DNA from 4 places in the Cellulomonas sp. H30R-01 genome. Region 1 is predicted to be linked to each of the others. Evidence: riboswitches for the same ligand, from Rfam matches in the RefSeq annotation. Region 1 holds a riboswitch; each other region holds the start of a gene.
The links. A riboswitch is a leader RNA that binds a small molecule or an ion and turns the genes downstream of it on or off. The one in region 1 is predicted to bind S-adenosylmethionine.
Positions count from the first base shown of each region.

Region 2: linked by a shared signal. The riboswitch ahead of GXP71_RS10405 (LLM class flavin-dependent oxidoreductase) and the one ahead of GXP71_RS09225 (nitroreductase family protein) in region 1 are both predicted to bind S-adenosylmethionine.
Region 3: linked by a shared signal. The riboswitch ahead of GXP71_RS10330 (hypothetical protein) and the one ahead of GXP71_RS09225 (nitroreductase family protein) in region 1 are both predicted to bind S-adenosylmethionine.
Region 4: linked by a shared signal. The riboswitch ahead of GXP71_RS13255 (aminotransferase class V-fold PLP-dependent enzyme) and the one ahead of GXP71_RS09225 (nitroreductase family protein) in region 1 are both predicted to bind S-adenosylmethionine.

Region 1 covers NZ_CP048210.1:2,062,657-2,069,884, forward strand. The annotation lists gene GXP71_RS09200 (hypothetical protein) at 1-314, opposite strand, end outside; gene nadD (nicotinate-nucleotide adenylyltransferase) at 311-910, opposite strand; gene GXP71_RS20130 (hypothetical protein) at 934-1,089, opposite strand; gene GXP71_RS09210 (glutamate-5-semialdehyde dehydrogenase) at 1,148-2,455, opposite strand; gene GXP71_RS09215 (GNAT family N-acetyltransferase) at 2,460-3,068, opposite strand; gene GXP71_RS09220 (rhodanese-like domain-containing protein) at 3,065-3,481, opposite strand; gene GXP71_RS09225 (nitroreductase family protein) at 3,569-4,390, opposite strand; SAM riboswitch class IV at 4,406-4,511, opposite strand; gene GXP71_RS09230 (NtaA/DmoA family FMN-dependent monooxygenase) at 4,649-5,953, shown strand; gene GXP71_RS09235 (PLP-dependent aminotransferase family protein) at 6,133-7,228, shown strand, end outside.
Region 2 covers NZ_CP048210.1:2,332,277-2,339,504, forward strand. The annotation lists gene GXP71_RS10380 (amino acid ABC transporter ATP-binding protein) at 1-400, opposite strand, end outside; gene GXP71_RS10385 (amino acid ABC transporter permease) at 397-1,521, opposite strand; gene GXP71_RS10390 (GNAT family N-acetyltransferase) at 1,532-2,098, opposite strand; gene GXP71_RS10395 (DUF1684 domain-containing protein) at 2,095-2,967, opposite strand; gene GXP71_RS10400 (NtaA/DmoA family FMN-dependent monooxygenase) at 2,983-4,371, opposite strand; gene GXP71_RS10405 (LLM class flavin-dependent oxidoreductase) at 4,381-5,532, opposite strand; SAM riboswitch class IV at 5,804-5,917, opposite strand; gene GXP71_RS10410 (nuclear transport factor 2 family protein) at 6,051-6,431, shown strand; gene GXP71_RS10415 (DUF4175 domain-containing protein) at 6,589-6,744, shown strand; gene GXP71_RS10420 (CsbD family protein) at 6,784-6,975, shown strand; gene GXP71_RS10425 (hypothetical protein) at 6,998-7,228, opposite strand, start outside.
Region 3 covers NZ_CP048210.1:2,318,373-2,325,600, forward strand. The annotation lists gene GXP71_RS10315 (methionine ABC transporter permease) at 1-726, opposite strand, end outside; gene GXP71_RS10320 (methionine ABC transporter ATP-binding protein) at 723-1,745, opposite strand; gene GXP71_RS10325 (MetQ/NlpA family ABC transporter substrate-binding protein) at 1,826-2,776, opposite strand; gene GXP71_RS10330 (hypothetical protein) at 2,962-3,222, opposite strand; SAM riboswitch class IV at 3,249-3,363, opposite strand; gene GXP71_RS10335 (PadR family transcriptional regulator) at 3,581-4,276, opposite strand; gene GXP71_RS10340 (MerR family transcriptional regulator) at 4,417-5,280, opposite strand; gene GXP71_RS10345 (VOC family protein) at 5,330-5,710, opposite strand; gene GXP71_RS10350 (low temperature requirement protein A) at 5,771-7,213, opposite strand.
Region 4 covers NZ_CP048210.1:2,956,798-2,964,025, reverse strand. The annotation lists gene GXP71_RS13265 (O-succinylhomoserine sulfhydrylase) at 1-987, opposite strand, end outside; gene GXP71_RS13260 (rhodanese-like domain-containing protein) at 1,011-1,424, opposite strand; SAM riboswitch class I at 1,431-1,525, opposite strand; SAM riboswitch class IV at 1,646-1,760, shown strand; gene GXP71_RS13255 (aminotransferase class V-fold PLP-dependent enzyme) at 1,802-3,217, shown strand; gene GXP71_RS13250 (pentapeptide repeat-containing protein) at 3,309-3,899, opposite strand; gene GXP71_RS13245 (GNAT family N-acetyltransferase) at 3,936-4,523, shown strand; gene GXP71_RS13240 (bifunctional lysylphosphatidylglycerol flippase/synthetase MprF) at 4,593-6,278, shown strand; gene GXP71_RS13235 (hypothetical protein) at 6,319-7,167, shown strand; gene GXP71_RS13230 (pyridoxal 5'-phosphate synthase) at 7,220-7,228, shown strand, end outside.

The sequences.
Region 1 (7,228 bases):
CGCGGCGCGGGCTGCTGCGGCGGCGCGGACGGACGGGACGTGGCGGTCGGCCACGCGGGCGCCGGCGGGGCGGCGGGCGGCTGCGCCCCCGCGGCCGGACGCGGCGCGTTGGTCGGGTCGAGCGTCGTGTCGCGGCTCGACCGGCGGGACCGCGCGGGCTGCTCGTCGGCCGGCTGCGACCAGGACGGCACGCCGGAGCCACCCGTCGTCTGCTCGCGCATGGCGCGACGGGACGACTGCCCCTGGGCGGCCTCCTGCTCGGCGGCGGCGCGCTCGAGCTCGCGGCGACGCCGCCGCTCTCCCGGTTCACTCATGACTGACCTCGATACAACCTGTGCTTCGCGATGTACTGGACCACCCCGTCGGGGACGAGGTACCAGACCGGCTGGCCGGCGCGTGCCCGCGCGCGGACGTCGGTCGAGGAGATCGCCAGGGCGGGGATCTCCTGGATGCTCACACGGTCGGCGGGCAGGCCGTCGACCGACAACGTGTGACCCGGACGGGTCACCGCCACGAAGTGCGCCATGGCGAACAGCTCCTCGGCATCCTTCCACGTGAGGATCTGCTCGATCGCGTCGGCACCCGTGATGAAGAAGAGGTCGGCGTCCGGGCGCAGCGTCTTGAGGTCACGGAGCGTGTCGACCGTGTACGTCAGCCCGGGACGCTCGATGTCGACGCGGCTCACGGTGAACCGCGGGTTCGACGCGGTCGCGATGACGGTCATCAGGTAGCGGTGCTCCGCGACGGTGACGTCCTGCTCCTGCTTGAACGTCGGCTGGCCCGTGGGGACGAAGACGACCTCGTCCAGGTCGAACCGGTCCGCGACCTCGCTCGCGGCGACGAGGTGCCCGTGGTGGACGGGGTCGAACGTGCCACCCATCACCCCCAGGCGGGGTCGCCGCTGCGTCATCGGACCGGTGCTCCCCGCCGCGCTCAGTGGCGGGTCCCGACGCTCCGGAACGCGAAGGTGAACAGCAGCATGGCGACGAGGCCGACGAACGCCCCGACCCCGAACACCACGGGCGAGAACGGCAGCTCGTTGGCGTGCTCGGCGGCTTCCTCGGCAGCGGCGATCAGTGCGCTGTGCACGGTGTTCCTCCTGTGGGGTTGTCGGGGAGCGACAAGTGTCGCACGACGCGCTGTGGCGTCAGGGCCGGACGTGCCCGTCGCCCTGCACGACCCACTTGGTGGTCGTGAGCTCGGCGAGGCCCATCGGGCCGCGGGCGTGCAGCTTCTGGGTGGAGATGCCGATCTCGGCGCCCAGGCCGAGCTGTCCGCCGTCGGTGAACCGCGTCGAGGCGTTGACCATGACGGCCGCGGAGTCGACCTCGGCGACGAACCGCTCGGACGCGGCCAGGTCGCCCGTGACGATCGCCTCGGTGTGCCCCGAGCTCCACGTGCGGATGTGGTCGAGCGCCTCGTCGAGGTCGTCGACGACGCGGACCGCGAGGTCGAGCGACAGGTACTCCTTCGCCCAGTCCTCGTCGGTCGCGGCGACGACGGACACCTCCTCCGGCGCGAGCCGCAGCGTCGTCTCGTCGCCGTGGATCGTCACGCCGGCGTCCGCGAGCGCCGCCAGCGCGACGGGCAGGAACTCGTCGGCCACGCCCTCGTGCACGAGCAGCGTCTCCGCGGCGTTGCAGACGCCGACGCGCTGGGTCTTGGCGTTGAGCAGGATCGGCAGCGCGACGGACAGGTCGGCGCTCTCGTCGACGTAGACGTGCACGTTGCCGACGCCGGTCTCGATCACGGGCACGGTGGACTCGCGCACGACGGTCGCGATGAGGTCCGCTCCCCCGCGCGGCACGAGCACGTCGACGAGCCCGCGGGCGTGCATGAGCGCGACGGCACCGGGACGGCCCCACGCGTCGATGGACTGCACGAGGTCGCCCGGGAGCCGCTGCGCGACCAGCGCGTCGGACAGCACGCGGACGATGACCTCGTTGCTGTGGGCCGCCGCGGACCCGCCGCGCAGGATCACCGCGTTGCCGGACTTGAGCGCGAGGCCGGCGGCGTCGACCGTCACGTTCGGGCGGGCCTCGTAGATCATGCCGACGACACCCATGGGGACGCGCAGCTGGCGCAGGCGGAGGCCGTTCGGCAGCGTCGAGCCGCGCACCACCTCGCCGACGGGGTCGGGCAGGGCCGCGAGCTCCCGCAGCGCGTCGGCGATCGCGGCGACTCGGTCGGGCGTGAGCGCGAGGCGGTCGAGGAGTCCCGGGGAGATGCCGTCGGCGCGGCCCTGGTCGAGGTCGAGCGCGTTCGCGGCCACGATCTCGGCGGTCGCGGCGACCAGCGCGTCGGCGAGCGCGTGCAGCGCGGCGTCCTTGGTGGCGCGGGTCGCGGTCGCGAGCGCACGGGACGCGACCTTGGCGCGCTGCGCCACCTCGCGGACCTGCGCGGCGACGTCCGTCTCGGCGGCGTCGTGCAGGGGTGCCTCGAGCGATGCGGTCATCCCGTCAGGGTAGACCGCGGGCGCCCTCGTCGGTCCGGGGTTCCACGACCCGGCCGCCGGTCGCGGTGCCCTCCCCCACGGGCCCCACGTCGAGGCTGAACGCGAGCAGCGTCCCGCCGTCGACGACCCGCGTCTCGCGCTCGGGCACCCGCACGAACCCGAGGCGCTCGTAGAGGCGGTGCGCGCCGGTCATCCGGGGTCCGGAGTTCATGACGACGCGCGACAGGCCGCGCGCGCGGGCCAGGTCGACGACGAACCGCGTGAGCAGCGTCCCGATGCCGCGCCCGCGGGCCGACGGGTCGACCGCGAGCAGCCGGAAGTCGAGCTCGCCGTCCTGCCCGAGCGGCGAGATGTGCCCGCCGGCGCGCGGCGTCGCGACGGTGCCGACCAGCCTGCCGGTCGCGAGGTCCTGCGCGACCCAGACCTCGTGCTCGCCCGCTCGGGCCGCGACGTCGGCCAGCGACGCCCGGTAGGTGTCGCTGATGTCGTAGTCGTGCGCGTAGGCGGCGACGGACAGGCGCGCGACCTCGTCGTGCTCGTGCGGCTCGACGAGGCGCACGACGATCCCGACCTGCCGCGTCCCGTCGACCCGGTCGGTGGTGGGTGCGCTCACGCCGGGCCCTGGTCGACGGCGATCTCGTCGACCGGCAGGCCGGCGTCCTTCCACGCGGGTGCGCCGCCCTCGACGTGCACGACGTTCGTGAAGCCGCGCGCACGCAGCTCCGCGGCGACGGGACCTGAGCCGCGGACGGACCCGCACACGACGACGATCGGTGTGTCGAGGGAGACGACGGGCGCGATGTGCGCCGCCGACGCCAGGTCGAAGTCGGTGTCGACGGCGTACCGGTCGACGACCGTCGCGCCGGGGATCGCCCCCGTGCGCGCGCGGCCGGCGTCGCTGCGGACGTCGACGAGGACCGCGCCGGCGGCCACGCGCTCGGCGGCGTCGGCGGGCGTGACGAGCGGCGCCAGGGCGCCGGCGTCCTCGAGCGAGAGGTCCTCGGCGGGGGCGGTGGGACTGGTCATGTCGTGCTCCTGGGTGTGGAAGTCAGCGGGACTGGATCGGCGGGACGGGGTCGGCGGGACGGGATCGGCCCGCGAGGTTCGCACGGGTCAGCGCAGCGGGAAGCCGCGGGTCTCCAGGTGCTCGCGCAGCCGGTCGCGGCCGTTGAGCGCGTGCGGGCCGGACAGCCGGGCGAGCAGCCGCTCGACCCAGGAGTGCGCGAGACCCTCGTCGGCGTAGAACGCGCCGATGCGCCGCTCGTAGTCGTCGACCGCGTCGTGCGCGCGCTCGTCGTACGTCTCGTGGTGCAGCACCGCGGACTGCGGCAGCCGCGGCTTGACGCGTGAGCCCTCGGCCGGGTCCGGGTGACCCACGACGAGCCCGAACGCCGGGAAGGCGTGCGCGGGGAGCCGGAGCAGCGCGGACACCTCGGCCGGGTGGTTGCGCAGCGCGCCGATGTAGACCGTGCCGAGGCCCAGCGACTCCGCCGCGAGCGTCGCGTTCTGGGCGGCGAGCGCCGCGTCGACGAACCCGACGACCGCCGTCTCGAGGTACTCGGCGCCCGCGGTCGGTGCCTCGTGCCTCGCCGCGACCGCGTGGGCGCGCGCGAGGTCGACCAGCCACACGAGCAGGACCGGCGCCTGCACGACGTGCGCCTGTCCGCCGGCGAGCTCCGCGAGGCGGGCGCGGGCGGCGGCGTCGCGGACGGCGACGACGCTCCAGAGCTGGAGGTTCGAGCTGGTCGCGGCGGACTGCGCGGCGGCGACCAGGGTCGTGAGCGTCGCGTCGTCGACCGCGTCGGGCAGGTAGCGCCGGACGGAGCGGTGCGCGAGCTGCTGCTCGACGACCGGCGTGCTCACGACGGCGTCGGGGGCGGCGCCGCCGTAGCGCTGCGTGGCGAGGCGGGTCGTGTCCTGGACGTCGACGGACATGCGGGGCTCCGGTTCGTTCGCACGTTGCCCGCCGGGACGACGGGCCGGGTCGCGCCCGGGAGCACCCCGCGTGCCGGGGTTGCTGCCCCGCCTGCCGGGCCAGACGGCGGGGCTCGTGACCTGCGCGGAAGGGTCGGCCCACGCCGCGGCACTGTCAACGCCCCCTCGGCGACGTCTCACATCGCGGGAGCACCAGTCCGTCCGTTGGATCGGCCGACGCGCCGCCGCACCATGACGCCCTCGCGAGAGGGGGACGGCATGACCGCACGACGGCAGATGGTGCTCGGCGCCTACCACACGGTCGCCGGGCAGCACGGCGGCGCGTGGCGCGTCAGCACGCAGGCGACCGACACGGAGTCGCTGGCCCAGCACCGGGCGGCGGCGCTCACCGCGCAGGACGCGCTGCTGCACTTCCTCCTCGTCACGGACGTGCTCGGCGAGCAGGGCGACCCGGTCTCCCCCGGCTTCCATCCGCGGCTCGAGCCCGCGGTGCTGCTCGCCGCCCTCGCGGCCGCGACCGAGCACATCGGTCTCGTCGGCTCCTTCTCGACGACCTTCAGCGACCCCGTGCAGCTCGCGCGCCAGCTCTCGAGCCTCGACCACGTGTCGGGCGGCCGGGCGGGCTGGAACGTCGTCACGTCGTTCCGCCGCGAGGCCGCGACGGCGCTCGGCGCGGACCGGCTCCCCGACCACGCCGAGCGGTACGCGAAGGCCGCCGACGCGGTGCGGGCCGCGGTCGCGCTCTGGGACGCGTGGCAGCCCGACGCGGTGGTCCGCGACCGGCGCACCGGACGCTACGTCGACCCGTCCCGGGTCCGCCGGGTCGAGCACGTCTCGGCCCACCACGCGGTGCGCGGGGTGCTGCCCGCGTCGCGCTCGCCGCAGGGCCGGCCGGTCCTCTTCCAGGGTGGGTCGTCCGAGGCCGGGCTCGCCCTCGCGGCCCGGTACGCGGACGTCGTGCTCACGGCCCAGGACCACCTGGGTGACGCGGTCGCGTTCGCGCACGAGGTGCGGGCGCGCGCCGCCGACCGCGGCCGCGAGCGCGTCCTGGTGCTGCCCGGCGTCGTCACGGTCGTGGCCGACACGCGCCGCCAGGCGCAGGACGTGCACGACCGCCTCACGGCCGCGATCGACGACGACCACGCGCGCGCCCGGCTGTCGGCGATCCTCGGCTGGGACACGTCGCACCTGCCGCCCGACGCACCGCTCGACCTCGCGCCTGCCGTCACCGACGGGCACCGCAGCCGCGCACGGCTGCTGCACGCGCGCGCCGAGCGGGACCGGCTCACCGTCGCCGAGCTCGCACGCGTGGCCGCGGCGACCCGCGGCCACCGTCTGGTCGTCGGGACCGCGCAGGACGTCGCCGACGAGCTGCTCGCGTGGTTCGACGCCGGCGCCGCGGACGGCTTCCTCGTCGGGCCCGCCGTCATGCCGTCGGGCCTGCGCCGGTTCGCGCGCGACGTGGTGCCGATCCTGCAGCGGGCGGGCGCGTTCCGGACCGCGCGGACCCCCGGCACGCTGCGCGAGCAGCTCGGCCTCCCGCCGGTGCGCGCCGGTGGCTGAGACGACCGCGTCCACCCGTTGACTCCCCTGCGAGCCGTGCCTAGCGTCCGCGGCCCGTCAGGAGTCCCGCCGTCTGGCTCGGCAGGCGGGACGGCAGCCCGCGGCACGCGTGGGGTGCTGCCGAGCACGCCGTGCGGCCCCGGCCGTGCGACGTCGAACCACGGAAGGTCCGGTCCGTCATGACCACCACCGTCACCACCGCCCCGGCGGCCACCGAGGCGCCCACCGCGCCTGCGTCCCTCTCCGCCCTCGCACGCGCCCTGAGCGCCCCGAAGGGCTTCGGCGACGCGAGCCTGCGCCGGCGCCGACCCGGCGACATCGAGCTGCTCGGCGGGATCCCCGACGACACCGCGCTCCCGGTCGAGGCGCTGCTCGCGTCCGCCGAGCGCGTCCTGCGCGGCGCACGCTCGGGCCCGGCCGCGTTCCAGTACTCGCAGTCCGCGGGCCTCGACGACCTCCGCGGCTGGATCGCGGCGCGCGAGGGCGTCGACCCGGCGCGGGTGATCGTGACGAACGGCGGGTTCCACGGCCTGTCGCTCGCGGTGCTCACGCTCGTCGAGCGCGGCGACGCGGTCGCGGTCGACAACCCGATCTTCCCGCTGTTCCTGCGCGCCCTGGAGCTCTCCGACGGCCGCCCCGTGCCCGTCCGCGTCGGGCCGGACGGCCTCGACGTCGACGACCTGGAGCGGCAGCTGCGCGCGGGTGCGCGACCCGTCGCGGTCTACACCGTGCCGGACTTCCACAACCCGTCGCAGGGGACGCTGCCGACCGACCAGCGCGTGCGGCTCGTCGACCTCGCCGAGCGGTACGGCTTCGTCGTGCTGGCCGACAACCCGTACCGCGAGCTGCGGTTCCGTGGCGCCGACGAGGACTCGACGATCCTGTCGACGTCCGACCGGGTGGTGCACGTCAACACGTTCTCGAAGACGCTCGGCCCGGGCCTGCGGCTCGGCTGGGTCGTCGCGTCCGAGGAGCTCGCGAGCGCGTTCGTGACGCTGCGCAACCGGCAGGACTCGCACACCTCCACGCTCGAGCAGCAGATCGTGGTCGACCTGCTCACGCACGACCCGGCCTGGTTCGACACCACGCTCGCGCGGGCCCGCGACCTGTACCGCGAGCGCGCCGACGTGCTCGTGGACGCGCTGCACGAGCGCCTCCCCGGGATCGTCGAGACGCGCCGCCCGGACGGCGGCTTCTTCCTGTGGCCGCGGCTGACCGACGCGTCGATCGACCCCGTCCGCCTGCACGCCGAGTCCGCCGAGCGCGGTGCCACGT
Region 2 (7,228 bases), 270 kb from region 1:
GGGCCGAGACCGGCGCCTCGGTGACGTTCTCGAGCGCCGTGAGGTGCGGGAACAGGTTGAAGGACTGGAAGACGAACCCGATCTGCGTGCGCTGCCGCAGGATGTCCTTCTCCTTGAGCTCGCGCAGCGAGTCCCCGCGGCGCGCGTACCCGATGAGGTCGCCGTCGAGCGCGACGAACCCGCGGTCCACCTTCTCGAGGTGGTTGATGACGCGCAGCAGCGTCGACTTGCCGGAGCCGGACGGGCCGATGACGACGGTCACCTCACCGGGGCGGACCACGAGGTCGACGCCCTGGAGCACCTCGAGCGTGCCGTACGACTTGTGCACGCCGTGCACCTCGAGCAGCCCTCCGGCGGCCGGCGGCGTACCCGTCCGTGTGCTGGTGGTCGTGGCGGTCATGCCGCACCTCCCTCGTCGCGTCGCTGCCCGCCCGAGCGCACGCCGGCCAGGCCGCGCTGCCCCCCGCGCGAGCCGAAGCCCGGCGGCACGCTCGCGTGCACGGGCCGGCCCGCGACGCGGGACCAGGCGAGCAGCACGTTCCAGCGCGCCTTCTGCAGCGGTGTGGGGGGCAGCGTGCGCAGCGCGCCGCGGGCGTAGTACCGCTCCAGGTAGAACTGGGCGATCGTGAGGGCCGTCGTCAGGACGAGGTACCAGATGCCCGCGACGAGCAGCAGCGGCACGACCTGCAGGTTGCGCCCGTAGATCACGCCGACCGTGTAGAAGAGCTCGCCGTACGCGAGGACGTAGACGACCGACGTGCCCTTGACCAGGCCGATGATCTCGTTGACCGACGTCGGCACGATCGTGCGCATGGCCTGCGGCAGGACGATCCGCCACTGCTGGCGGGCGCGCGGGATGCCGAGCGCGGCCGCGGCCTCGTGCTGGCCCTGGTCGACGCCGAGGATGCCGGCGCGCACGATCTCGGACGAGTACGCGGCCTGCGACAGCCCGAGGCCCAGGATCGCGGCGCCGAACTTGTCGACGACGTCGAGCGTGCCGAACTCGGTGAACGACGGTCCGAACGGGATCCCGAGCGACAGCGTCGGGTACAGGTACGCGAGGTTGTACCAGAGCAGCAGCTGCAGGATCAGCGGCACCGACCGGAACACCCACACGTACGCCCAGGCGACCGACTGCAGCAGCGGCGAGCGGGACAGGCGCATGAGCGCGAGGACCGTCCCGAGGCCGAACCCGACGACGGCCGCGACGGCGGTCAGCCGGACCGTCCCCCACAGCCCTTCGAGCACGGACGGCCAGGTCAGGTACTGCCCGACGACGTCCCAGCCCCACTTGTCGTTCGACAGCAGCGAGCTGACGACCATCGCCAGCAGGACGGCGACGGCGGCGGTCGCGACCCACCGGCCGGGGTGGCGCGCGGGCCGGACCCGCAGGCGCTCGAGCTCGTCGCGCGCGCCCGTCCCGGCGGGCACGCGCGCCCCGTCGGGGACGGCGACGGGGACCGGGACGACGTCGGCGACGCGGCGCTGCACGTCGTCGTGACGTAGGTCGATGGTGCTCACGAGGTCCTCCTCACAGCCACTTCTCGAAGGGCAGCGGTCCCGTGGTGGGCGGGTCGCTCGGGTCGAACAGCGGCCGGTAGCCGGTCGCGAGGTACAGCGCGGCGGCCTCGGGCTGCCGGGGGCCGGTCGTCAGGTAGAGCCGCCGGTACCCGGCGGCCTCGGCACGCGGCTCGAGCTCGGCGAGCACGCGGCGGGCGAGGCCGCGGCGGCGGTGCGCCGACGACGTCCAGATCCGCTTGAGCTCCGCCGTCGGCAGCGCAGGACGCCCCTCGGCGTCGCGGGCCGCGGGCCGCTCCAGCAGCTCGACCGGGCCGAGCTCGGGCTCGGTGCGGTGCCGGAACGCACCGCCCGCGACGGGCTCGCCCGCCTCCAGCAGCAGCACGAGCTCGCCCGCCGGCGGCACGAACTGCTCCGCCGGGTACCGGTCCATCTCCTCGCGCAGGTCGCGCTCGCCGAACAGCTCCGCGTACCGCGTGAGGTACTCGGTCGCGAGCTCGTCGAGCAGCGGCTGCACGCGCGGGTCGGACAGCGGGACGGAGACGACCTCGAGCACCGCGTCCGTGGCGGGCGCCGTCACGGCCGTGCCCCGAGCGGCGCGCGCTCCCCCGCCTCGACGGCGAACGGCAGGTGGTTGCCGAGCACCGGCGACGGGCACGTGCCGAACTCCGTGAACGCGTACGGCAGGTTGAGCGTGCGGTTGAGGTCGAGCCGGATCGTCGCGGAACCCTCGGCCGGGCGCGCGGTGTGCAGCACGCGCCACCCGGCGACGTCGTCGGCCTCGTCGGAGAAGAGCAGCGCGACGCCCTCCTTGCCGGGGGCACCGACGAGCCGCAGCGTCCGTGCGACGCCGCCGCGCTCGACGTCGACCTCGCCGACCAGGGTCGCGTCGTGCACGAGGCCGGCCTGGGCGGCCCCGACGACGACCCGCTGCGGGGCGTCGTACCAGCGCACGGGCGCGTCGAGCACCCAAGACTCGTCGTAGGCGAACGTCGGCACCCCGGTGAACCGGGCGCGGGTCGCGGCCTGCGGGTCACGCAGCCGCAGCGCGTAGCGCCCGGTCCGCCTGACCAGCTCGACCACGACCTCGACCTCGTCGGGCGCGGCCAGCGGGTCACGGCCGGCCGGCAGGAAGCGCGCGACGACCGTCGAGCCGTCCTCGACGACCTCCCACGACCGCTCGCCGCGCAGGGTCGTGCCCGCGTCGGCCGGGTCGACCAGCCCGTCGTCGTCGACCGCGAGGACGTGCGCGCCCTCGTCGTCGGCCCACCACAGGCCGGGCACGCCCGGCAGCGTGCGGCGCTGCGCGCGCAGCCAGAGCAGCGCGACGGGCGTGAGCCAGCCGTGCGGGGTCGCGAGCGTGCGCTCGCGCTCGGTGTGCCAGGCGGCCCACTCGTCACGGGCGGCGGCGGTCCCGGTGTCGGCCGGGCGGATCGCGGTGTCGGTCATCGTGGGGGGGCTCCTTCAGCCGACGGGCTGCTGGTCGAGGTGGGCGGTGCGGGTGCGGCCGGGGGCGGGCCGGTCGAGACCGAGGTGGTCGCGCAGCGTCGGGCCGCTGTACTCGGTGCGGAACGAGCCGCGCTCCTGCAGCAGGGGCACGACGCGGTCGAGCACGTCGTCGAGCCCGTGCGGCGTCAGGTGGGGCACGAGGATGAAGCCGTCGCTCGCGTCCTCCTGGACGGCCCGGTCGATCGCGTCGGCGACCTGCGTGGGCGTCCCGACGAACCCGCCGCGCGTCGTGACGGCGATGACGAGGTCGCGGATCGAGAGCCCGTCGGCCTCGGCGCGGGCGCGCCACTGCGCGACGACGGGACGCGGGTCCTTGACGTGCCGGACGCGCCCGCGCGTGATGTCGGCGTTGTCGACGTCGGGCTCGACGTCCGGCAGCGGTCCCTCGGGGTCGTACGACGTGAGGTCGACGCCCCACACCTGCTCGAGGAACGCGATCGCGCCCGGTCCCGAGACCTGCTGGCGCCGGATCACCCGGGCCCGCTCCTGGGCGTCGGCGAGCGTGTCGCCGAGCACGACGGTCGTCGCGGGCAGGATCTTGAGGGACTCCTCGGTGCGCCCGAGCGCGGCGAGCCGGCCCTTGACGTCCCGGTAGAACGCCTGACCGTCCTCGAACGTCGAGTGCATCGAGAAGACGACGTCGGCGGTCGCCGCCGCGAAGTCGCGGCCGTCGGCCGAGTCGCCCGCCTGGAACAGCACCGGGTGGCCCTGCGGACCGCGCGGCGTCGGGAACGTGCCGCGCACCTGGAAGTGCGTCCCGACGTGCTCGACCTCGCGCACGGCCCCGTCGCGCAGGAACGCGCCGGCGGCCCGGTCGCCGAGCACGGCGTCGTCGTCCCACGAGTCCCACAGCGCGCGGGCGACCGCGACGAGCTCGGCGGCCCGCTCGTACCGCTCGGCGTAGGGCAGGAACCCGCCGCGGCGGAAGTTCGCGCCGGTGAACGCGTCCGACGACGTCACGAGGTTCCATGCGGCACGGCCGCCGGACAGGACGTCGAGCGTCGCGAACTGCCGGGCGATCTCCCACGGCTCGTTGAAGGTCGTGTTGATCGTGCCGACCAGGCCGAGCCGGTCGGTGACCGCGGCCAGCGCGGCGAGCACGGGCAGCGTGTCCGGGCGGCCGACGACGTCCAGGTCGAAGATCTCCCCCTTGTGCTCGCGCAGGCGCAGGCCCTCGGCGAGGAAGAAGAAGTCGAGGCGGGCGTCCTCGGCCTTGCGGGCGAGGTGCTCGAACGACGCGAAGTCGATCTGGCTGCCGGAGTCGGGCTCGGTCCACACCGTGGTGCTGTTGACACCCGGGAAGTGCGCGCCGAGGTGGATCTGCTTGCGGGGGCGGTTCGTCATTTCGGCGGCTCAGGCGATCGCGGTCGCGTAGCGGCTGACGGGGCGCGCCAGGCCGAGCGTGTCGCGGAACGTCGTGCCCGGGTAGGACTCACGGAACACGCCCGCTGCGCGCAGCAGCGGCACGACCTCGTCGGCGATGCCGTCGACGTCGGTGTGCAGCGCGGCGGGCCGCAGCGTGAAGCCGTCGACCGCGCCGGTCGTCGTCCAGTCCTCGATCGTCGCGGCGAGGTCCGCCGCGGTCCCGACGTGCGCGGCACCCTCGTGCGTGCGCCGACCGGGGGCCGTCAGCGCGTCGAGCAGCGCGAGCCGCTCGCGGGCGGCGTGCTCGGTCCCGCCGAGGACCACGAACAGGTCGGCCACCACGCGGAGCTCGTCGGGGTCGCGCCCGACGGCGGCCGCAGCGGCCCGGATCTCGGCGCGCTGGCGCGCGGCGTCGCCGCGGTCGGCGGGGCGGATGCGCACGACGTCGGCGCGGTGCGCGGCGAGCGCGAACGACGACGAGGACCCGACGCGCACGACGACGGGCGGCTGGCCCTGCGGCGAGCGCGGCGTGATCGACGAGCCGCGCACGGCGAACCGCACGCCGTCGTGGTCGATGCGGTGGATCTTCTCGCGGTCGACGAACCGGCCGGTCGGGACGTCGCGGATCTCGGCGTCGTCCTCCCAGCTGTCCCAGAGCTTGCGCACGACGTCGACGGCCTCGTCGGCCTCGGCGACCGCGTCGGCCTCGTCCTGCGCGGGCTTGCGGCCGAACGCGGCGGCGACCTCGTCGGTCGTGGACCAGCCGACCTGCCAGGCGGCGCGACCGCGGCTCACGTGGTCGATCGTCTGGATCGCCTTGGCGACGTGGAACGGCTCGGTGTGCGTGGTGTCGACGGTCGCGACGAGCCCGATCCCGGAGCTGCGCGGGGCGAGCCGGGCGGAGACGAGCGCGGCGTCGAGCCGGCCGCGCAGCGTCGTGTTGCGGCTGGTGTGCAGCGCGAACGCGTCGTCGAACAGGACGTAGTCGAGCGTGGCGCGCTGCGCGGTCGCGACGAGCTGGCCGAGGCGCTCGGGGTCGAACAGGCGGTGCGGCTCGGAGCCGGTCGCGCGCCACGCCTCGGGGTGCGCGCCGGCGTCGGAGAGGTCGAGGCCGAGGTGGGTGCTGGGGGTCACGGTCATGGTGCGGGTCCGTCTCTGGGGTGCACGGCGGTTGCGGGCGCGCCGAGGGCGCGTCCGTGCCGGGACGTGGCGGTGGGGTGGGACGAGGGAGCCCGCGTCGGCGGGCGGCGGGGTCGGGGCGCTGCGGCCCCCGACCGTCGGTGCGGCGGTAGCGCGGGTGTCAGCGCGTGCGACAGGAGCGCAGGGGGCGACAGCGACACGTCAGGACGGCTGCGCGTCCGGGGGCTCGCCCGCTCATCGCTCTCTCCTCACGGCAGGCCGTGGGCCTGCGTCCGCGCCGTTGCCGTGCGCGGTGCGCTCACGGCCTGGTCGTCACCCGGGGCACCCCGCCGCGCGGGAGGGTTGCCGTCCAGCGAGCCGGGGCTTGGTGCTGGAGCTCATGACCCCGAGGTCGCGTGACCCCGGTGACGAGCACACTAGAAATCCCGACCTGATAGGTCAAGTATCGTCGGGCCCGGTTCTCACATGCCGGACAACGGTGTCCACGATCCGCACCCCGCGGTGCCACACTGCCCGGCATGTCCGCACCCGAGCCGCACGCCTTCGCCGCCGCCTGGGTGGCCGCCTGGAACGCGCACGACGTCGAGGCCGTGCTGGACCACTTCGCGGACGACGTCGTGTTCACGTCGCCCGTCGCCGCCCGGCTCCTGCCCGCGACGCAGGGGGTCGTGCACGGCAAGGACGCCCTGCGGGCCTACTGGACGGAAGGCCTCCGGCAGGTCCCTGACCTGCGGTTCTCCGTCGAGCGCGTGCACGCGGGAGTCGACGTGCTCGTCCTCGGCTACCGCAACCAGTCGGGCGGCGTGGTCGACGAGGTCCTGCGCTTCGTCGACGGGCTCGTGGTCGAGGGGCACGGCACCTACCTCGTCGAGCCGCCCGCCCCGCAGGCGGGCGGCTGACGTCCGGACATCTCACCCCGCGTACCACCGTTCGCACGGGCCCGCCCGACGTGCGGCGCGCCCCTGGTCGCACGACCATGAAGGAGTTGCGACTGGAGAACGCGGTCGTGGACGTCCGGCGGCCAACCCCGGCCACCGGGTCGAGAGAGGCAGTCAGATGGCTCTGTGGCTCATCCTCATCATCGCCGGCGTGGTGATGATCGTCCTCGGCGTCGCCGTCGAGGCCGCGAAGGTCCTGCTGTGGATCGGCATCATCCTGCTCGTCGTCAGCCTCATCGGCTGGCTCGTCGGCAGAGGCCGTCGCGCCGTCTGACACCCCCGCCCACGACCGCCCGCACGAGAGGAGAGACCCATGGGTCTGGACGACAAGATCGAGCACGCCGCCGAAGAGGCGAAGGGCAAGGTCAAGGAGGGCACCGGCCGCGCGACCGGCGACGAGCGCCTCGAGGCCGAGGGCCAGGCGGACCAGACGTCCGCGAACGTCAAGCAGGCTGGCGACAAGGCGAAGGACGCCGTCGACGACGTCAAGGACGCCTTCAAGTAGACCGCTGCACCGGCTCGGCCGGTCAGCTCCGACGGGGACGGTCCGTGCGGGCCGTCCCCGTCGTCGTCCCCGCCGGTCCCCCGGGCGTCTCCGCCCGCGCCGCGCGCATCCGCAGCCCGGCGACGCACTCGACCACGCCGACGGCGGCGAACGCCCACTGCACGGGCGACGTCCAGCCGACGAGCGGCAGCTGCACCGCGACCCACCCGGTCAGCGCCGCGCCGCCCACCGCCGCGACGACGGGCGCGTCCGC
Region 3 (7,228 bases), 260 kb from region 1:
GCGGGAGAGCCGGTTGCCCAGGGACTGGGCCAGCTGGACGAGCACGATGATGACGATCACCGTGATCCACACGACCGCGAAGTTCCACCGCTTGTACCCGTAGTCGAGCGCGAACGCGCCGAGCCCGCCGCCGTCGAGCGTCCCGGCGAGCGCGGACATGTCGACGAGCGCGACGAACACGAACGTGAACCCGAGGATCAGCGGACCGAGCGCCTCGGGGACCAGCAGCGTCAGCACGATCCGCCACCGCGAGGCACCCGTCGCGCGGGCCGCCTCGATGACGCCGGGGTCGATGGCGACGAGGTTCTGCTCGACGATCCGGGACACCCCGAACGTCGCCGCGAACGACAGCGGCACGATCATCGCGGTGCTCCCGAGCCGGGTGCCGATCAGCCCGACGGTCACGGGCGCGATGATCATCAGCAGGATGAGGAACGGGATCGGCCGGAACACGTTGACGACGAGGTTGAGCACGCCGAACACCGGCCGGTTGGACAGCAGCCCGCCCCGACGCGTCGTGTAGAGCGCGATGCCGAGAACGAGCCCGAGGACCCCGCCGATGAGCAGCGTCGCGGACACCATGTAGAGCGTCTCGCCCGCGGCCTCCAGCAGCTTGGGGCCGTGGAAGGCGGGGTCGAAGTCCCCGGCAGCGGGGAGGACCGTCGCGGCGGACGGCGACGCGACGGCCGGCAGCCCGGTCGCGAGGGCCGACGTGAGCGCGGTCATCGGACGGCCTCCTCGACGGGCGCGACGGCGCCCAGCTGCGCGACGAGCGCGTCGACGGCCGCGTCGGGCCCGTCGAGCGCGAGCGTGAGCGACCCGAACGACTGGTCCTGCAGGGTGCCGATGCCGCCGTACACGATCTCGAACGCGACGCCCGACGCCCCGGCCGACGCGAGCACCGACCCGAGCCGCGAGCTGTCGGTCATGGTGACGGTGACGATCCGCCCGGTGTGGGTGCGCTGGAGCCGCTCGAGGACGGTGCCGCGCGGCCGGTCGTGCACGACGGTCGACACGAACCGCTGCGTGACGTCCGCCTGCGGGCGCGTGAACACGTCGAACACGCTCCCCTGCTCGGCGACGCGCCCGTCCTCCAGGACGGCGACGCGGTCGGCGATGGACCGCACGACCTCGAGCTCGTGCGTGATGACGACGATCGTCACGCCGAGCTCGCGGTTGACCTTCTGCAGCAGGTGCAGGACGTCCTGCGTGGTCTGCGGGTCGAGCGCGCTGGTCGACTCGTCGGCGAGCAGGATCTTGGGCTGCGCCGCGAGCGCCCGTGCGATGCCGACGCGCTGCTTCTGCCCGCCGGACAGCTGGTCCGGGTAGGAGTGCGCGCGGTCGAGCAGGCCGACGAAGTCGAGCAGCTCGGCGATGCGCCGGTCGCGGTCGGCCTTGGGCCAGCCGGCGACCTTGAGCGGGAAGGCGACGTTCCCGGCGACGGTGCGCGACGAGAACAGGTTGAACTGCTGGAAGATCATGCCGATGTCGCGGCGCTTGCGCTCGAGCGCGCGCTCGGACAGCGACGCGACGTCGTCGCCGTCGACGACCAGCTGCCCCGACGTGACGCGCTCGAGGCCGTTGATGAGCCGCACGAGCGTGCTCTTGCCGGCGCCGGAGTAGCCGATGACGCCGAAGATCTCGCCCTGCTCGACGGCGAGGTCGACGCCGTCGACGGCGCGGATCGGCCCGTTCGGGCCGTCGAACACCTTGGTGACGTCGCGGAACTCGATGATGGGGGTCACGTGGGGGGACCTTTCACGGAAGGACGACGGCCGCGCGGCCCGGTCCCCGGGGGTGGTGGGGACCGGACCGCGCGGACGGCTCAGCCAGCGGCCTTGAGGTTCTCCTGCGTCTGCGCCAGGACGTCCTGGAGCTTCGCGGCGTCGTAGCCCTCGACGATCGTGGCGGTGCCGCCCGACGACTCGACGACCGACTCGAGCACCTTCGGGTCGTGGTACAGCTCGACGATCTTCTGGTACGTCGGGTTGTCCACGTCGTCCGGGCGGGCGGCGATGATGTTGATGTACGGCTGCGCCCCGGCCGAGCTCGGGTCGTCCGCGAAGACGTAGCTGTCGAGGTCGAAGCCCGCGTCCGTCGCGAAGTTGTTGTTGACGATCACGCCCGCGACGTCGGGGTCGCCGATGAGGCCCGCGGTCTGCGACGCCTCGACAGGGCGCACGACGACGGTCGACGCGTCGGTGTCGACGTCGTCCGGCGTCGGGACCTTCGGCTCGCCGGTGAACTCGATCAGGCCGGCCTCCTCGAGCACGAACAGCGCGCGCGCCTGGTTGGTCGCGTCGTTGGGGATCGCGACCTGCTCGCCCTTCGTGAACTCGGAGACGTCCGTGTGCTTCTGCGAGTACAGCGGCAGCGGGACGATCAGCGTCGAGCCGATGGGCTGCAGGTCGTCGCCGGTGTTGTTGTTGTGGTCGGCCAGATACAGGATGTGCTGGAACGCGTTGAGGTCGATCTCGTCCTCGGTGAGCGCCGGGTTCGGCTGCGTGTACTCGGAGAAGCCGACGATCTCGAGGTCGATGCCCTCCTCCGCGGCGAGGTCCTTGAGGATCTCCCAGTGCGGCTGGCCGACGTCGGTCGTGCCGAGGCGGACGACGGTCGCGCCGTCACCGGCGGCGGAGTCGTCGGCGTCGGGACGCGTGAACGCGAAGACGAGCGCGCCGACGAGCACGACGACGGCGACGACCGCGCCGACGACGAGACCGGTGCGGCGCTTGCCGCCGTTCTTCGCCGGGAGGACGGGGACGTTCTCGGACATGGGGTGTCTCCTTGCGGTGTGCCCGACGGATCCGGGCGGGTCAGGGACAGGCGTCGTGGGACGCCGGCCGCGTGGCCGTGGGCCGGTGCGGCGGTGGGACGAGGACGGCGGGAAGCCGTCGGTCGAGGCGCGCGGCGTCGTGCGCCGGGCGGCTCAGGTGCGGCGGTGGCGGCGCTGTGCCGGTGTCAGACCAGCTGGCCGTGGGTCGCCGGACACGCGGGCATGCGACACATGACGGCCGTGGCGGCGGTCATGGTGCGGGCCTCGCGGGTGTCCATCGATCGACCTCTTCCTCGCGCGCCGGCGACGGTGTGCCGGGCAGTGGCGTCAGTGAAGCGAACCTGCTGGACACGTGTCAAATTCCGACCGGTAACGTCGGGATAAGTCTCGCGGGCGGCGCCGACGGGCCGGGCGACGAGCGCGCGGGCGACGGGCTGCGGGGTCATGCGTCCTCCTCGGGCGCCAGGGCGCCGGTCGACTTGTGGGCGCCGCCGTGACGCACCACCGGTTCTCGCCCCGGGGCACCCCGCTCGATCAGGAGGGTTGCCGTGCAGCCAGCCGGGTACTTGACGCTGCAGCTCGTGAACCAGGGCCCAGGATAGTCGACGGGCCGCTTCGTCTCGACGAGACGCTGGTCACGGCGGTCGGCACCAGCGCCGTCTCGGACCTCTGCGACACCTCCAGGCTGAGCAGAACCGCAGACAGGTCCGCGTGCGCCGCAGCGCCCGGACGCGCTGAGGCCCCCGACGCGGCGTGCGCGTCGGGGGCCTCGTGAGCACACGGGCCTGAGGCCGGGCGCCCGGGTCAGGCGTCGGCGGACGGCTCGTCCGTGGACGGTGCCGCACCCTCCCCCGCGAGCAGCAGGTAGAGGTCACGACGGGCTCGGTCGAGCACGGCGACCGCGGCGGTCGCCTGCTCGGGCGTGCCGGTGCGCGCCACCTGGACGGCGGCCGCGGACAGCGCCTCGACCGCGGGCCGCAGCGCCTTGCCCGGGTGGACGGGCCGCTCGGCCGCGTCGAGCCACGGGGTGCCGAGCGCCTCGCGGTTCTGCTCGACGTAGCCCGCGCCCGCCTCGGTCAGCCGGGCCAGGCGTCGCCCGCCCTCGGCGGACAGCGTGACGAGACCCTCGTCCTCGAGCATCGCGAGCGCCGGGTAGACGGCGCCCGGGCTCGGCCGCCAGCGACCCTCGGACCGCTCGCCGATCTCCTGGATGAGCTGGTAGCCGTGCATGGGCTGCTCGGTGAGCAGCAGGAGGACGGCCGCGCGGATGTCGCCGCGACCGGCCCGCCCGCCGCGGCGTCCGCCGTGGCGCGGGTGGGGGCCGCCGTGGTGGCCGCCGAAGCCGCGGCCGCCGCGCGGTCCGGGACCGCCGGGGCCGAAGCCGGGACCGAAGCCCGGGCCGAACCCGGGACCGAACGGCGGGCCGGACGGGCGCCCGCCCGCGTCCTCCTCGAACGCGTCGGGGCCGGCGGGGTGGTGGTGGAAGTGGTGGTGTCGCATGGACGAGCTCCTCGGGATCGTGGGGGCCGGCGGGGATGCGGGGCACGGCTCGACCGGGTGTCCCGGGAGGGGTGCAGCGCGATGCCGACGTCGTGAACGATATATCGTTGATACATCGTTCGCAAGACCCGGCGCGACGATCAGGTCCCACCGAGTGGCGACCAGAACGACCAGGGCTCCCCCTCCGGCCCGATCGCCCCGTACTCGCGCACCCCGTACGGCTGGTCCGTCGGCGGGTACGTCACCGTGCCGCCGCGTGCGACGACCGCCGCGTGGTGGGCGTCCACGTCCCGCACCGTCACGACGAGCATCCCGGTCGCGGCACCGAGCGTCGCGGGCGACACCAGCCGCCACTCCGGCGCCACGCGGTGCAGCATGACGATCCCGTCGGCCGTCCGGACCTCGCCGTGCACGACCGTGCCCGCGTCGTCGCGGTGCACCGGCCCCGGCTCGAGCCCGAAGACCTCGACGAGGTGCCGGTGCGCGGCCTCCAGGTCGGCGTACACGAGGACCGCGACGCGCCGCAGCGGCTCGGTCGACGCGACCGCGGTGTCCTCCAGGAGGGCCAGCAGCCGGCGGCACACGTCCACGTCGCCCGCGACGTCGTCGCCCCGTGCCGCCCCGTCGGCGGCGACGTCGGGACGTGTCGCCGCGAGCCGGTGCAGCAGCCGCTCCATGCGCAGCACCTGGTCCTCCAGCTCGACGAGGTGCGTGCGCAGCGCCCCGTCGAGCGTCCACCCCGGGTCGTCGAGCGCCGCCGCGATGTCGTCGAGCGACACCCCGAACCGCCGCAGCACGCTGATCCGGTACAGCCGCTCGAGGTGCGCCCGCCGGTAGACGCGGTGACCGGCGGCCGTCCGGTCGGGCCGCAGCAGCCCCACGTCGTCGTAGTGGTGCAGCGTGCGGACGGTCAGCCCTGTGAGCGCGGCCAGGTCGCCCACGCGCCAGCCCGCGCCGCCGGTCCCCTCGCCCGGCGCGACGCCGTCGTCCGCCTGCTCGCTCACCCCGCCCGCCTCACGCTCGTCGGGACCCGTCGGCCCGTGTCGCCGCGGTTCAGAGCGGCGAGTGGATCGCCCAGCGGTGACCGAACGGGTCCACGAGCCAGCCGCGCCGCTCGTCGCCCTGGTCCGCGGGCTCGCGGTCGACCGTCGCCCCCGCCGCCACCGCGCGCGCGTACACCGCGTCCACGTCGTCGACCTCCAGCACGACGGCCGCCGTCGCGTGCCCGAGCGTGGCCGGGGCGTAGGCGCCGTAGTCGTGGTACTCGTCGGAGAGGTAGAAGGGCAGGCCGTCGATCGCGAGCGCCGCGAACCCCACGCGCCCGTCGTCCTCCGTGTACCGCTCGCCGCTCTCCGTCGCGCCGAACGCGGTCGCGTAGAAGTCGATCGCCGTCGCGGCGTCGTGCACGGTCAGGTAGGGCACCAGCTGGGTCATCGCATCCTCCCGGGCGGACGTGCCGCGGGCACCGGCGCCCGCACCGCCGACGCTAGGCCCTCACGTCACGTGAGGTGCAAGGGCCCGCTGCCGCTCGTCCCGGCGCCGCAGGACGCCGAGCAGCGCGGGCATGAGGACGACGCCCCCGGCGAGGAGCCACACGAGCCGGACGGCCGGCGGGGCGACGTGCACCCCGGCGAGCGTGACGACGACGAGCGCGGGCGCGCCGATCGCGACCGCCCGCTGCGCGCTCGCCCGCCGCTGGTCAGGGCCGGCGCCGGCCCGGCCGTCCCGCACGGCAAGGGCCACGTGGATGCTCGCCGCGACGAGCGCGTACGTCGCGTAGGCGCCGACGGCGAACCAGCGGTCGCGGTCGGGCACGAGGGCGTGCGGCTCGGCGACGAACGGCGCGAGCGTCGCGGCGACCGCGGCGAGCGCGCACGTCGAGACGAGGTGCGCCGCCCACGCGAGCCGCGGCTCGAGCGACCCCGGTGGCAGGAGCGCGACGCCCGCCGACCCCCACCGCACGGCCACGGCCCACAGGCCGACGAGCAGCGCGAACGCGCCCAGGCCCGCGACGGCGAGCGTCCGGCCCCACTCCGCCTCGCTCGCGCCGTCGATCACCTGGATCAAGGACTCGCCGAGCACGATGAGGACGAACAGGCTCATGCGCTCGCCGAGGTGCGGCACGTCGGCGCCGAGCACCTGGAGCGTCGTCGGCACCTCACGGCGGCCGGGCCCGCGCTCGCCGTCGCGGCCGACGCGTGGACCACCGGGGCGCGGCGCGTCGGGGCGGGCTCCACGCGCGCGTCGCGCGCCCGCGGCACGGTCGCCCGACGGGTGGCCGCGGCGGTCGTGGCGCTCGTCGCGCCTCCGCTGCCACGCCGCGATCGCGCGGTCGAGGCGTGCCTGCGCCGACGCGAGCACCCGCGACCGTGTGCTCGCGAGCAGCACACCGAGGTCCAGCGCGAGCCCGACGGCCCACAGCGCGTAGACGGCGGGGCCCTCGACCCACCACGACACGACCCACGGCAGCACGCCGGCACCGGTCTGGACGAGCGGGAGGTCGACGACGACCGACGCCCGGCGCCACGGCCGGGACGCGACGACGCGCCCGACGACGTACGCGACCGCGAACGCGCGCTGGTGCTCGCCCTCGATCCCGGGGACGGCTGCGGTCATGACGCCGAGCGCGAGCATCCCCGCGAGCATCGTGACCGTGCGCGTGGTCTCCCCGGCGATGTCCGCGTAGGTCGTGAAGCACGCCCACACCAGCCAGAACGCCGCGAACGCGAGCACGTAGACGCCGAGGCCGACGCCGGTGCGCTCGTGCGCGAGCAGGTGCGCGAGCGCGCCGATGCCCGCGACGGCGACCAGGTCGAAGAACAGCTCGAGCCACGACGCGTGGCGCTCGACCGCGACGCCGTCGGCGACGGGCGTCGCGCCGCCGGGACCGTCGGCCGGCTCGGTGCTCCCGAGATCTCGGTGACCAGCAGGTGTCATGTCGGCATGCTCCCG
Region 4 (7,228 bases), 890 kb from region 1:
CTCGGGGACGCGCAGGTTGAGCGTGACGACCGTGCCGCCGCCGGTCTGCTGCGCGCGCGCGAGGTCGTGCTGCGGGTGCGACGGCAGGAACGGGTAGCGGACGGACGCGATCGCGGGGTGCTGCTCGAGCCAGCCGGAGAGCGTCAGGGCGGACGCGGCCTGGTGGCGCACGCGCAGCGACATCGTCTCGAGGCCCTTGAGCAGCACCCACGCGTTGAACGGGGACAGCGACGGGCCGGTGTTGCGGATGAGGGTCTGGACGGGCCCGCGGACGTACTCGGTCGAGCCGAGGATCGCGCCGCCGAGCACGCGGCCCTGGCCGTCGATGTGCTTGGTCGCGGAGTAGACGACGACGTCGGCGCCGAGGTCGAGCGGCCGGGACAGGACGGGCGTCGCGAAGACGTTGTCGACGACGACGGTCGCACCGGCGGCGTGCGCGAGCCGGGACACGGCGGCGATGTCGACGAGGTCCTGCATGGGGTTGGACGGCGTCTCGAAGAACACGACGTCGGCGGGCGTCGAGAGCGCCTCCTCCCACTGCGACAGGACGTGCCCGTCGACGTAGTCGGTGCGCACGCCCCACTTCGCGAGGATCTCGTCGAAGATCACGACGCTCGACCCGAAGAGCGCGCGGGCGGACACGATGCGCGAGCCCTGCTGCACGAGCGCGGCCAGGGCGGTGAAGACGGCGGACATGCCGGTCGCGGTCGCGTAGGCGGCCTCGGCGCCGTCGAGCAGGCGCAGGCGCTCCTCGAACGTCGACACCGTCGGGTTGGAGTAGCGGGAGTAGAGGAACCGGTCGACGTCGCCCGCGAACGCGGACTCGGCCTGCGCGGCGGAGTCGTACACGTACCCCTGGGTGAGGAAGAGGCCCTCGGACATCTCCTGGAACTCGGACCGCACGAGCCCGCCGCGGACGGCGAGCGTGTCGGGCCGCAGCGTCGAGCGGTCGACGGAGCGGTCGTCCCAGTCGCCGGGACCGGGCACGCGGCCCGGCACGCGGTCGGCGGTCACAGCGTCGTCCACGGCAGACCCTCGGCACGCCACCCGACGTGCCCGCGCTGACCGTCGGGGCCGACGTCGCCCTCGAACCCTCGCAGCACGTTGTAGGCCGGGCCGAACCCGGCGGCGGTCGCGGCTTGCGCGGCGGCGACCGAGCGGACCCCGGAGCGGCACAGGAAGACGACGGGCCGCTCGTCGCCGGGCGTCAGGCCGGCCTCGGCGAGCTCGTCGACGAATCGCGGGTTGAGGCCCTGCGGGGTCGTCCACTCGACGAGCGCGGCACGGCCGCCGATCCCGGTGGCGTCAGGGACGCCGATCAGACGCCACTCGGCGTCGGTGCGCACGTCGACGAGCAGCGCGCGCTCGTCGTTCGTGAGCAGGTCCCACGCCTGCTGCGGGGTCAGGTCACCGGCGTACGGCATCGCGATCCTCCATCGGTCCTGGCGGTAGCACCCTCGCCCGGCGGACCGGGGGGTTGCTGCGGCGTCGTCGAGCCAGATCTCTCGGCCGCTCTGGATGGTTGCGGCGATGCTACGCGCGCCGACGGCCGCCGCGCCAAGGAGTGGACAAGCCGTCCCGCCATCCGAGACGCCGGAGGCCTCCCGTTGACACACCCCGGCGCCCGGCGGAACCCTCGTCGTCAGGTCATGAGCGCCAGCGCGAAGCCCCGGCTCGCTGGCCGGCAACCCTCCTCCGCGGTGGGGTGCCCCGGGTGACGACCAGGCCGACCGCCGACCGGCGGACGGCAAGCGCGGGGCTGGCCGTCGGTGCCGGGTCCCACGGACCCGTGAGGAGCACCATGTCCGTCATCGCCGAGACCACGTCCTGTGCCGAGGTCGGCGCCCCGGTGTCGACCCGCGAGCCCGTCGCTGCGCTCCTCCCCGTCGTCGGTGGCGACACCACCGTCCCGCTCGTCGACGGCACCCAGCGGGTCTACGCCAACCTCGACTACGCCGCGAGCGCCCCCGCGCTCGAGTCCGTCGCCGCGCGCGTCACCGAGGTCCTGCCGCTGTACGCGTCCGTGCACCGCGGCGCGGGGTACCTGTCGCAGGTGTCGACGGCCCTCTACGAGTCGTCCCGGCAGAGCATCGCGCGGTTCGTCGACGCGCGCCCCGACGACGTCGCGATCATCACCCGCAACACGACCGACTCGCTCAACCTGCTCGCGGGTGTCGTCCCCGCCGGTGGCAAGGTCCTCGTCCTCGACGTCGAGCACCACGCCAACCTGCTGCCGTGGGTGCAGTCGTCGCAGCGGCACGGCAACACCACGACGATCCTGCCGATCGCGCGGACGGTCGCCGAGACCCTCGACGCCCTGCGCGCCGAGCTCGCGACCCAGCCGTACGCGCTGCTCACGATCACGGGCGCGTCCAACGTGACCGGCGAGTCCCTGCCGATCGAGGAGGTCGTCGCGCTCGCGCACGCCGAGGGCACGCGCGTGGCGGTCGACGGCGCGCAGCTCGTCCCGCACCGCGGCTTCTCGCTCGCCCGCACCGGCGCCGACTACGTCGCGTTCTCCGGCCACAAGACGTACGCGCCCTTCGGCGCGGGCGCGCTCGTCGGTCGCCGCGACTGGCTCGACACCGGCACGCCCTACCTGGCCGGTGGCGGCGCCGTGCGCGACGTGCGCGCCGACCGGACCGTCTGGCAGCCCGCCCCCGCGCGGCACGAGGCCGGGTCGCCCAACGTCATCGGCGCGATCGCGCTCGCGGAGGCGTGCGACCGGCTCGCCGCCCTGCCCGCCGGCGCGCTGCTCGCGCACGAGGAGGCGCTCCGCGCCCGCCTGGTCGACGGCCTGGGCACGATCGACGGCGTCGAGGTCGCGCGCATCTGGCCCGACTCCGCCGACCCCGTCGGCGTCCTCACGTTCACGGTCCCCGGCCACGACCCGGGCCTCGTCGCCGCCTACCTGTCCGCCGAGCACGGCATCGGCGTCCGCGACGGCCGGTTCTGCGCGCACCCGCTGCTCGCGCACCTCGGCGCGTCCGGCGGCGCGATCCGCGCGTCCGTCGGCGTCGGCACGACGAGCGAGGCCGTCGACCGCCTCGTCGACGCGCTGCGCCGCTACCTCGCCGACGGCCCGACCGCCCGGTACGACGTCGTCGACGCCTGCTGGACCGTCGTCGACGACACCCGCCCGCTCGTGCAGGTGCACGGCCTCGACGCCCTCGCCGCCACCGCGGCCGCCGCCTGCGGTCCGGCCCTCGACGACTGACTCGCCCGCGACGGCTCGGCGCCCGCTCGTCGTCAGGCCGCGTCGGTCGCGCGCGCCGAGGGGGCCCGGCCCGCGGGGGACGGGCGCGTGATCAGCCGACGACGATGCCCAGGTGCTCGGCGACGAGCGGGGCGAGGTCGAGCAGCTGGTCCTGCGTGATGCGCGCGCCGCGCAGCCCGTCGAGGCCGTCGATGCGCTCGAGCCCGACGACTCCGCGCAGGTCGACGTCCTCGAGCCGCGCGCCGGACACGTCGAGACGCCGGACACGGCAGTCGTCGAGGACGACCTTGCGCGCCTTCACCCGGGCCAGGTCGAGCTCGTCGACCATGACGCCGACCAGCCGCACGTCGGTGAGCGTCGCGTCGCGCAGGTTGAGGTAGTCGACCTTGCCCCCGTGCAGCTCGACGCGGGTCCACTCCGACCCGTGCGCCTCGACCGCACCGAGCCGCGCGCCCTCCCACCGGCAGTCGAGCCAGGTCGTCGACACCGCGGACAGCGACCCGGCCCGCACGCGCGTCCAGGCGGTGTCCGACGCGCGCGTGCCGTCCAGGCGCGCACCGTCGAGCGAGCAGTCCGTGAAGGTGCACTCGAGGATCCGGGAGTGGGACCCGTCCTGCCCGTCGAGGTCCTCGCCGACCAGGTCGAGGGCGTCCAGGTCGCCGTCGCGCTCCAAGAAGACCATGGTCGCCACCCTGCCAGACCGTGCGAGGCTTCCGCTGTGCTCCACGACGTCACGCTCGAAGGCCACGGTGCTCGGCTCGTCCCGCTCGACGACACCCACGCGGAGGCGCTCGCCGCTTTCGTCGACGACCGGGTGTGGGCGGGCATGTCGTCCCCGCTGCCCGCCGGGCTCGACGGCTGGCGTGCTGAGGTGGACCGCGCGCGGGCGACGCCCGGGCGGGTCGCGTTCGGCGTGCTGGACGCGGCGACGGGCGAGGTGCGGGGCAGCACGTCGTTCTACGACCTGGACCTCCACGTCCTGCGCGTCGAGATCGGGCACACCTACTACGCGCCGCGCTGGTGGGGGACGTCGAACAACCCGGCCTGCAAGCTGCTGATGCTCACGCACGCGTTCGAGACGTGGGGCATGCAGCGCGTCGCGTTCCGTGCCGACACCCGCAACACGCGCTCGGTCGGCGCGATCCGTCGGCTCGGCGCGGTTCCCGAGGGGGTGCTGCGCAGCCACCGCCTCGCCCCCGACGGCACGCGCGGCGACTCCGCGTACTTCTCGATCCTGCCCGACGAGTGGCCCGCGGTCCGCGCCGGCCTGCTCGCGCGGCTGGCGGGGACGACGCCGGACGTCTGACGCCGCACGACGGACGGATCACCCCGCGCGAGGGGTGCGCCGACGGTCACCCCCGGCAGACTGGGGCGCATGCCGGGCAGCGTGCTCCTCCCGCGAGTCGACCGATCCGCCCTCGACGAGCAGCGGCGTCGTGTCCACGTGCGCGTGCTCGCGTCGCGGGCCGTCTGGGTCCTGGCCGTGGTCGGGCTCGTCTCGAGCCTGCTGCGCGGGGTCTGGCGCGACCTGGCGCTGTTCGACGACATCGTCCCCGACGCCGGCGCGGCGTCGGCCCGCCCGGCGCTCATCACCGTGTCGATCGTCCTGCTGTTCACCGCCCGCGGGCTGCGGCGCGGCCACCGGCTGTCCTGGATCCTCACGCTCGGGCTGCTCGTCGCGTCGGCGGTGCTGCACCTCGTGCGCGGTCCGGACGTGCTCGCCGCGGCCGCCGTCGTCGTCGGCACCGTGTGGCTGGCGACGCAGGGCGCGTGCTTCCCGGTCCTGCCGAACCGGCGGGACGTGCGGCGTGCGGTGCTGCTCGTGGTCTTCGCGGTGGTCTTCGTCGTGGTCACGACGGTCGGGCTCGTCGTGTGGGTGCTGGTACGGGACCCGGGCACGGACGAGATCGAGCGGCTCGCGCGCATCCTCAGCCCGGTCGAGTTCGTGCTCGAGCTCGCGTTCCTGCTGACGCTGCTGTGGACGCTCACGTCGCCGCGACGCCCGCGGCGGCTCAGCGCGGCGGACCACGCCGACGAGCGCGAGCGCGCCCGCGCGATCGTGCAGCGGTGGGGCACGGGCACGCTCGACTACTTCGCGCTGCGCGACGACAAGGACTGGTTCTTCGTCGGGCGCTCGGTGGTCGCGCACTCGGTGCGCGGCGGTGTCGCGCTCGTGTCGCCCGACCCGATCGGGCCGCCCGAGGAGCGCGAGCAGACGTGGGCGGAGTTCCTCGACTACACCGAGGACTACGGCTGGTCCGTCGCCGTGATCGGCGCGGGGCAGGACTGGCTCGGCGTCTACGAGGCCGCGGGTCTGCGCGTCGTCTACCTGGGCGACGAGGCGATCGTCGACTGCACGACGTTCACGACCGCGGGCGGGTCGCACAAGTCGCTGCGGCAGGCCGTCGGACGCGTCGAGCGCGCGGGGTACACGACGACGTTCCACGACCCGGCGGCGATGGAGCCGCACCTGCGCGCGCAGATCGAGGCGATGAGCGATGAGTCGCGTCGCGGCGAGACCGAGCGCGGCTTCTCGATGACCCTGTCGCGACTGTTCGACCCGGCGGACACCGGGCTGCTCATGTCGGTGACGCAGACGCCCGCGGGGCGTGTCGACGCGTTCTGCCAGTGGGTGCCCGCGCCCGCGATCGGCGGCTGGTCCCTCGACGTCATGCGCCGCCGCCTCGACGTCGACGGCCTGCCCAACGGGCTGATCGACACGAACATCGTGCACACCATCGGTGAGCTCAAGGCGCGCGGCCACACCGGCCTGGGGCTCAACTTCGCGGTGCTGCGCGAGGTCCTCGAGAACGAGGAGGGCGGCGGCTCGCGCCTCGACCAGCTCACGCGACCGGTCCTGCAGCGGCTCTCGCAGGGCACGCAGATGGCGACGCTCGGGCAGTTCAACGAGAAGTTCGACCCGGGCTGGGTGCCGCGCTACACGATCCTCGACTCGGTCGAGTACGTCGCGACGCAGGCCGTCGTCATGGCCGGTGCGGAGGGGGTCACCGAGATCCCGGTGATCGGGCGCTTCCTCGGCAACGTGGGACAGCCGACGTGACCGGCGGGCGCGCGTCCGGACCGCGCGCGAGGCGGCGGGCGTGATCGGGTCCCTGCTCGCCGCGATCGCGTCGTCGGTCGGCTACGGCGTCAGCACGATCATGCAGGCGGTCGGCGCTCGCCGGGCGCGCGGGCTCGGCGCCGTCCTGCAGCCGCTCGTCGTCGCGGCGTTCGTCCTCGACGGCCTTGCCTGGCTGCTCTCCCTGGCGGCGCTCGACCACCTGCCGCTGTTCGTCGTGCAGGCCGTGATCGCGGCGTCCCTCGTGGTCGTCGTGCTGCTCGCGCGGGTCGTCCTGCACGCGACGATGCGCCGGCTCGACGTCGCCGCCGTCGTCGCGGTCGTCGCCGCGCTCGTCGTGGTCGCCGCCGCCGGGGGTGAGCAGCCCGCGGTCCACCCGCCCGACGGGTTCGTCGGCCTGACGATCGCCGCCGCAGGCGTCGTCGCGGTCGCCACCCTCGCGGTCTACCGGTCCGGACCTCCCGTGCTGCTCGCCGTCCTGGGCGGCCTCGGCTACTCGATCGCCGCGATCGGGGCGCGCGCCGCGCACGCCGACGGCGACCTGCTCGACACCGTCCTGCAGCCGCTCGCGATCCCGATCGTCGTCGGCGGCGTCGCGGGCGCCCTCGCGTACCTCCGCGCGCTCGAGCGTGGGTCCGTCGGGACGGCCGCCGCGATCGTCTCGGTCATCGAGGTCGTGGTCCCCGGCGTCGTCGGCCTGACGGTCCTCGGCGACTTCGTGCGCGACGGGTGGGCCGTCCCCGCCGCGGCCGCGCTCGCCGTCGCGCTCGCCGGGTGCGTGGCGCTCGCGACGAGCCCCGCCAACGCGGCCGCCGAGTCGGGCGACGCACCAGGCGACGACGCCGTCCGCACGCCTGCGCGGTCCGGGTAGACGCCCGCGCCACCGCGAGCCGGGCCTCGTCGCCCTGTGCTTGGGTGAGCGCATGAACCAA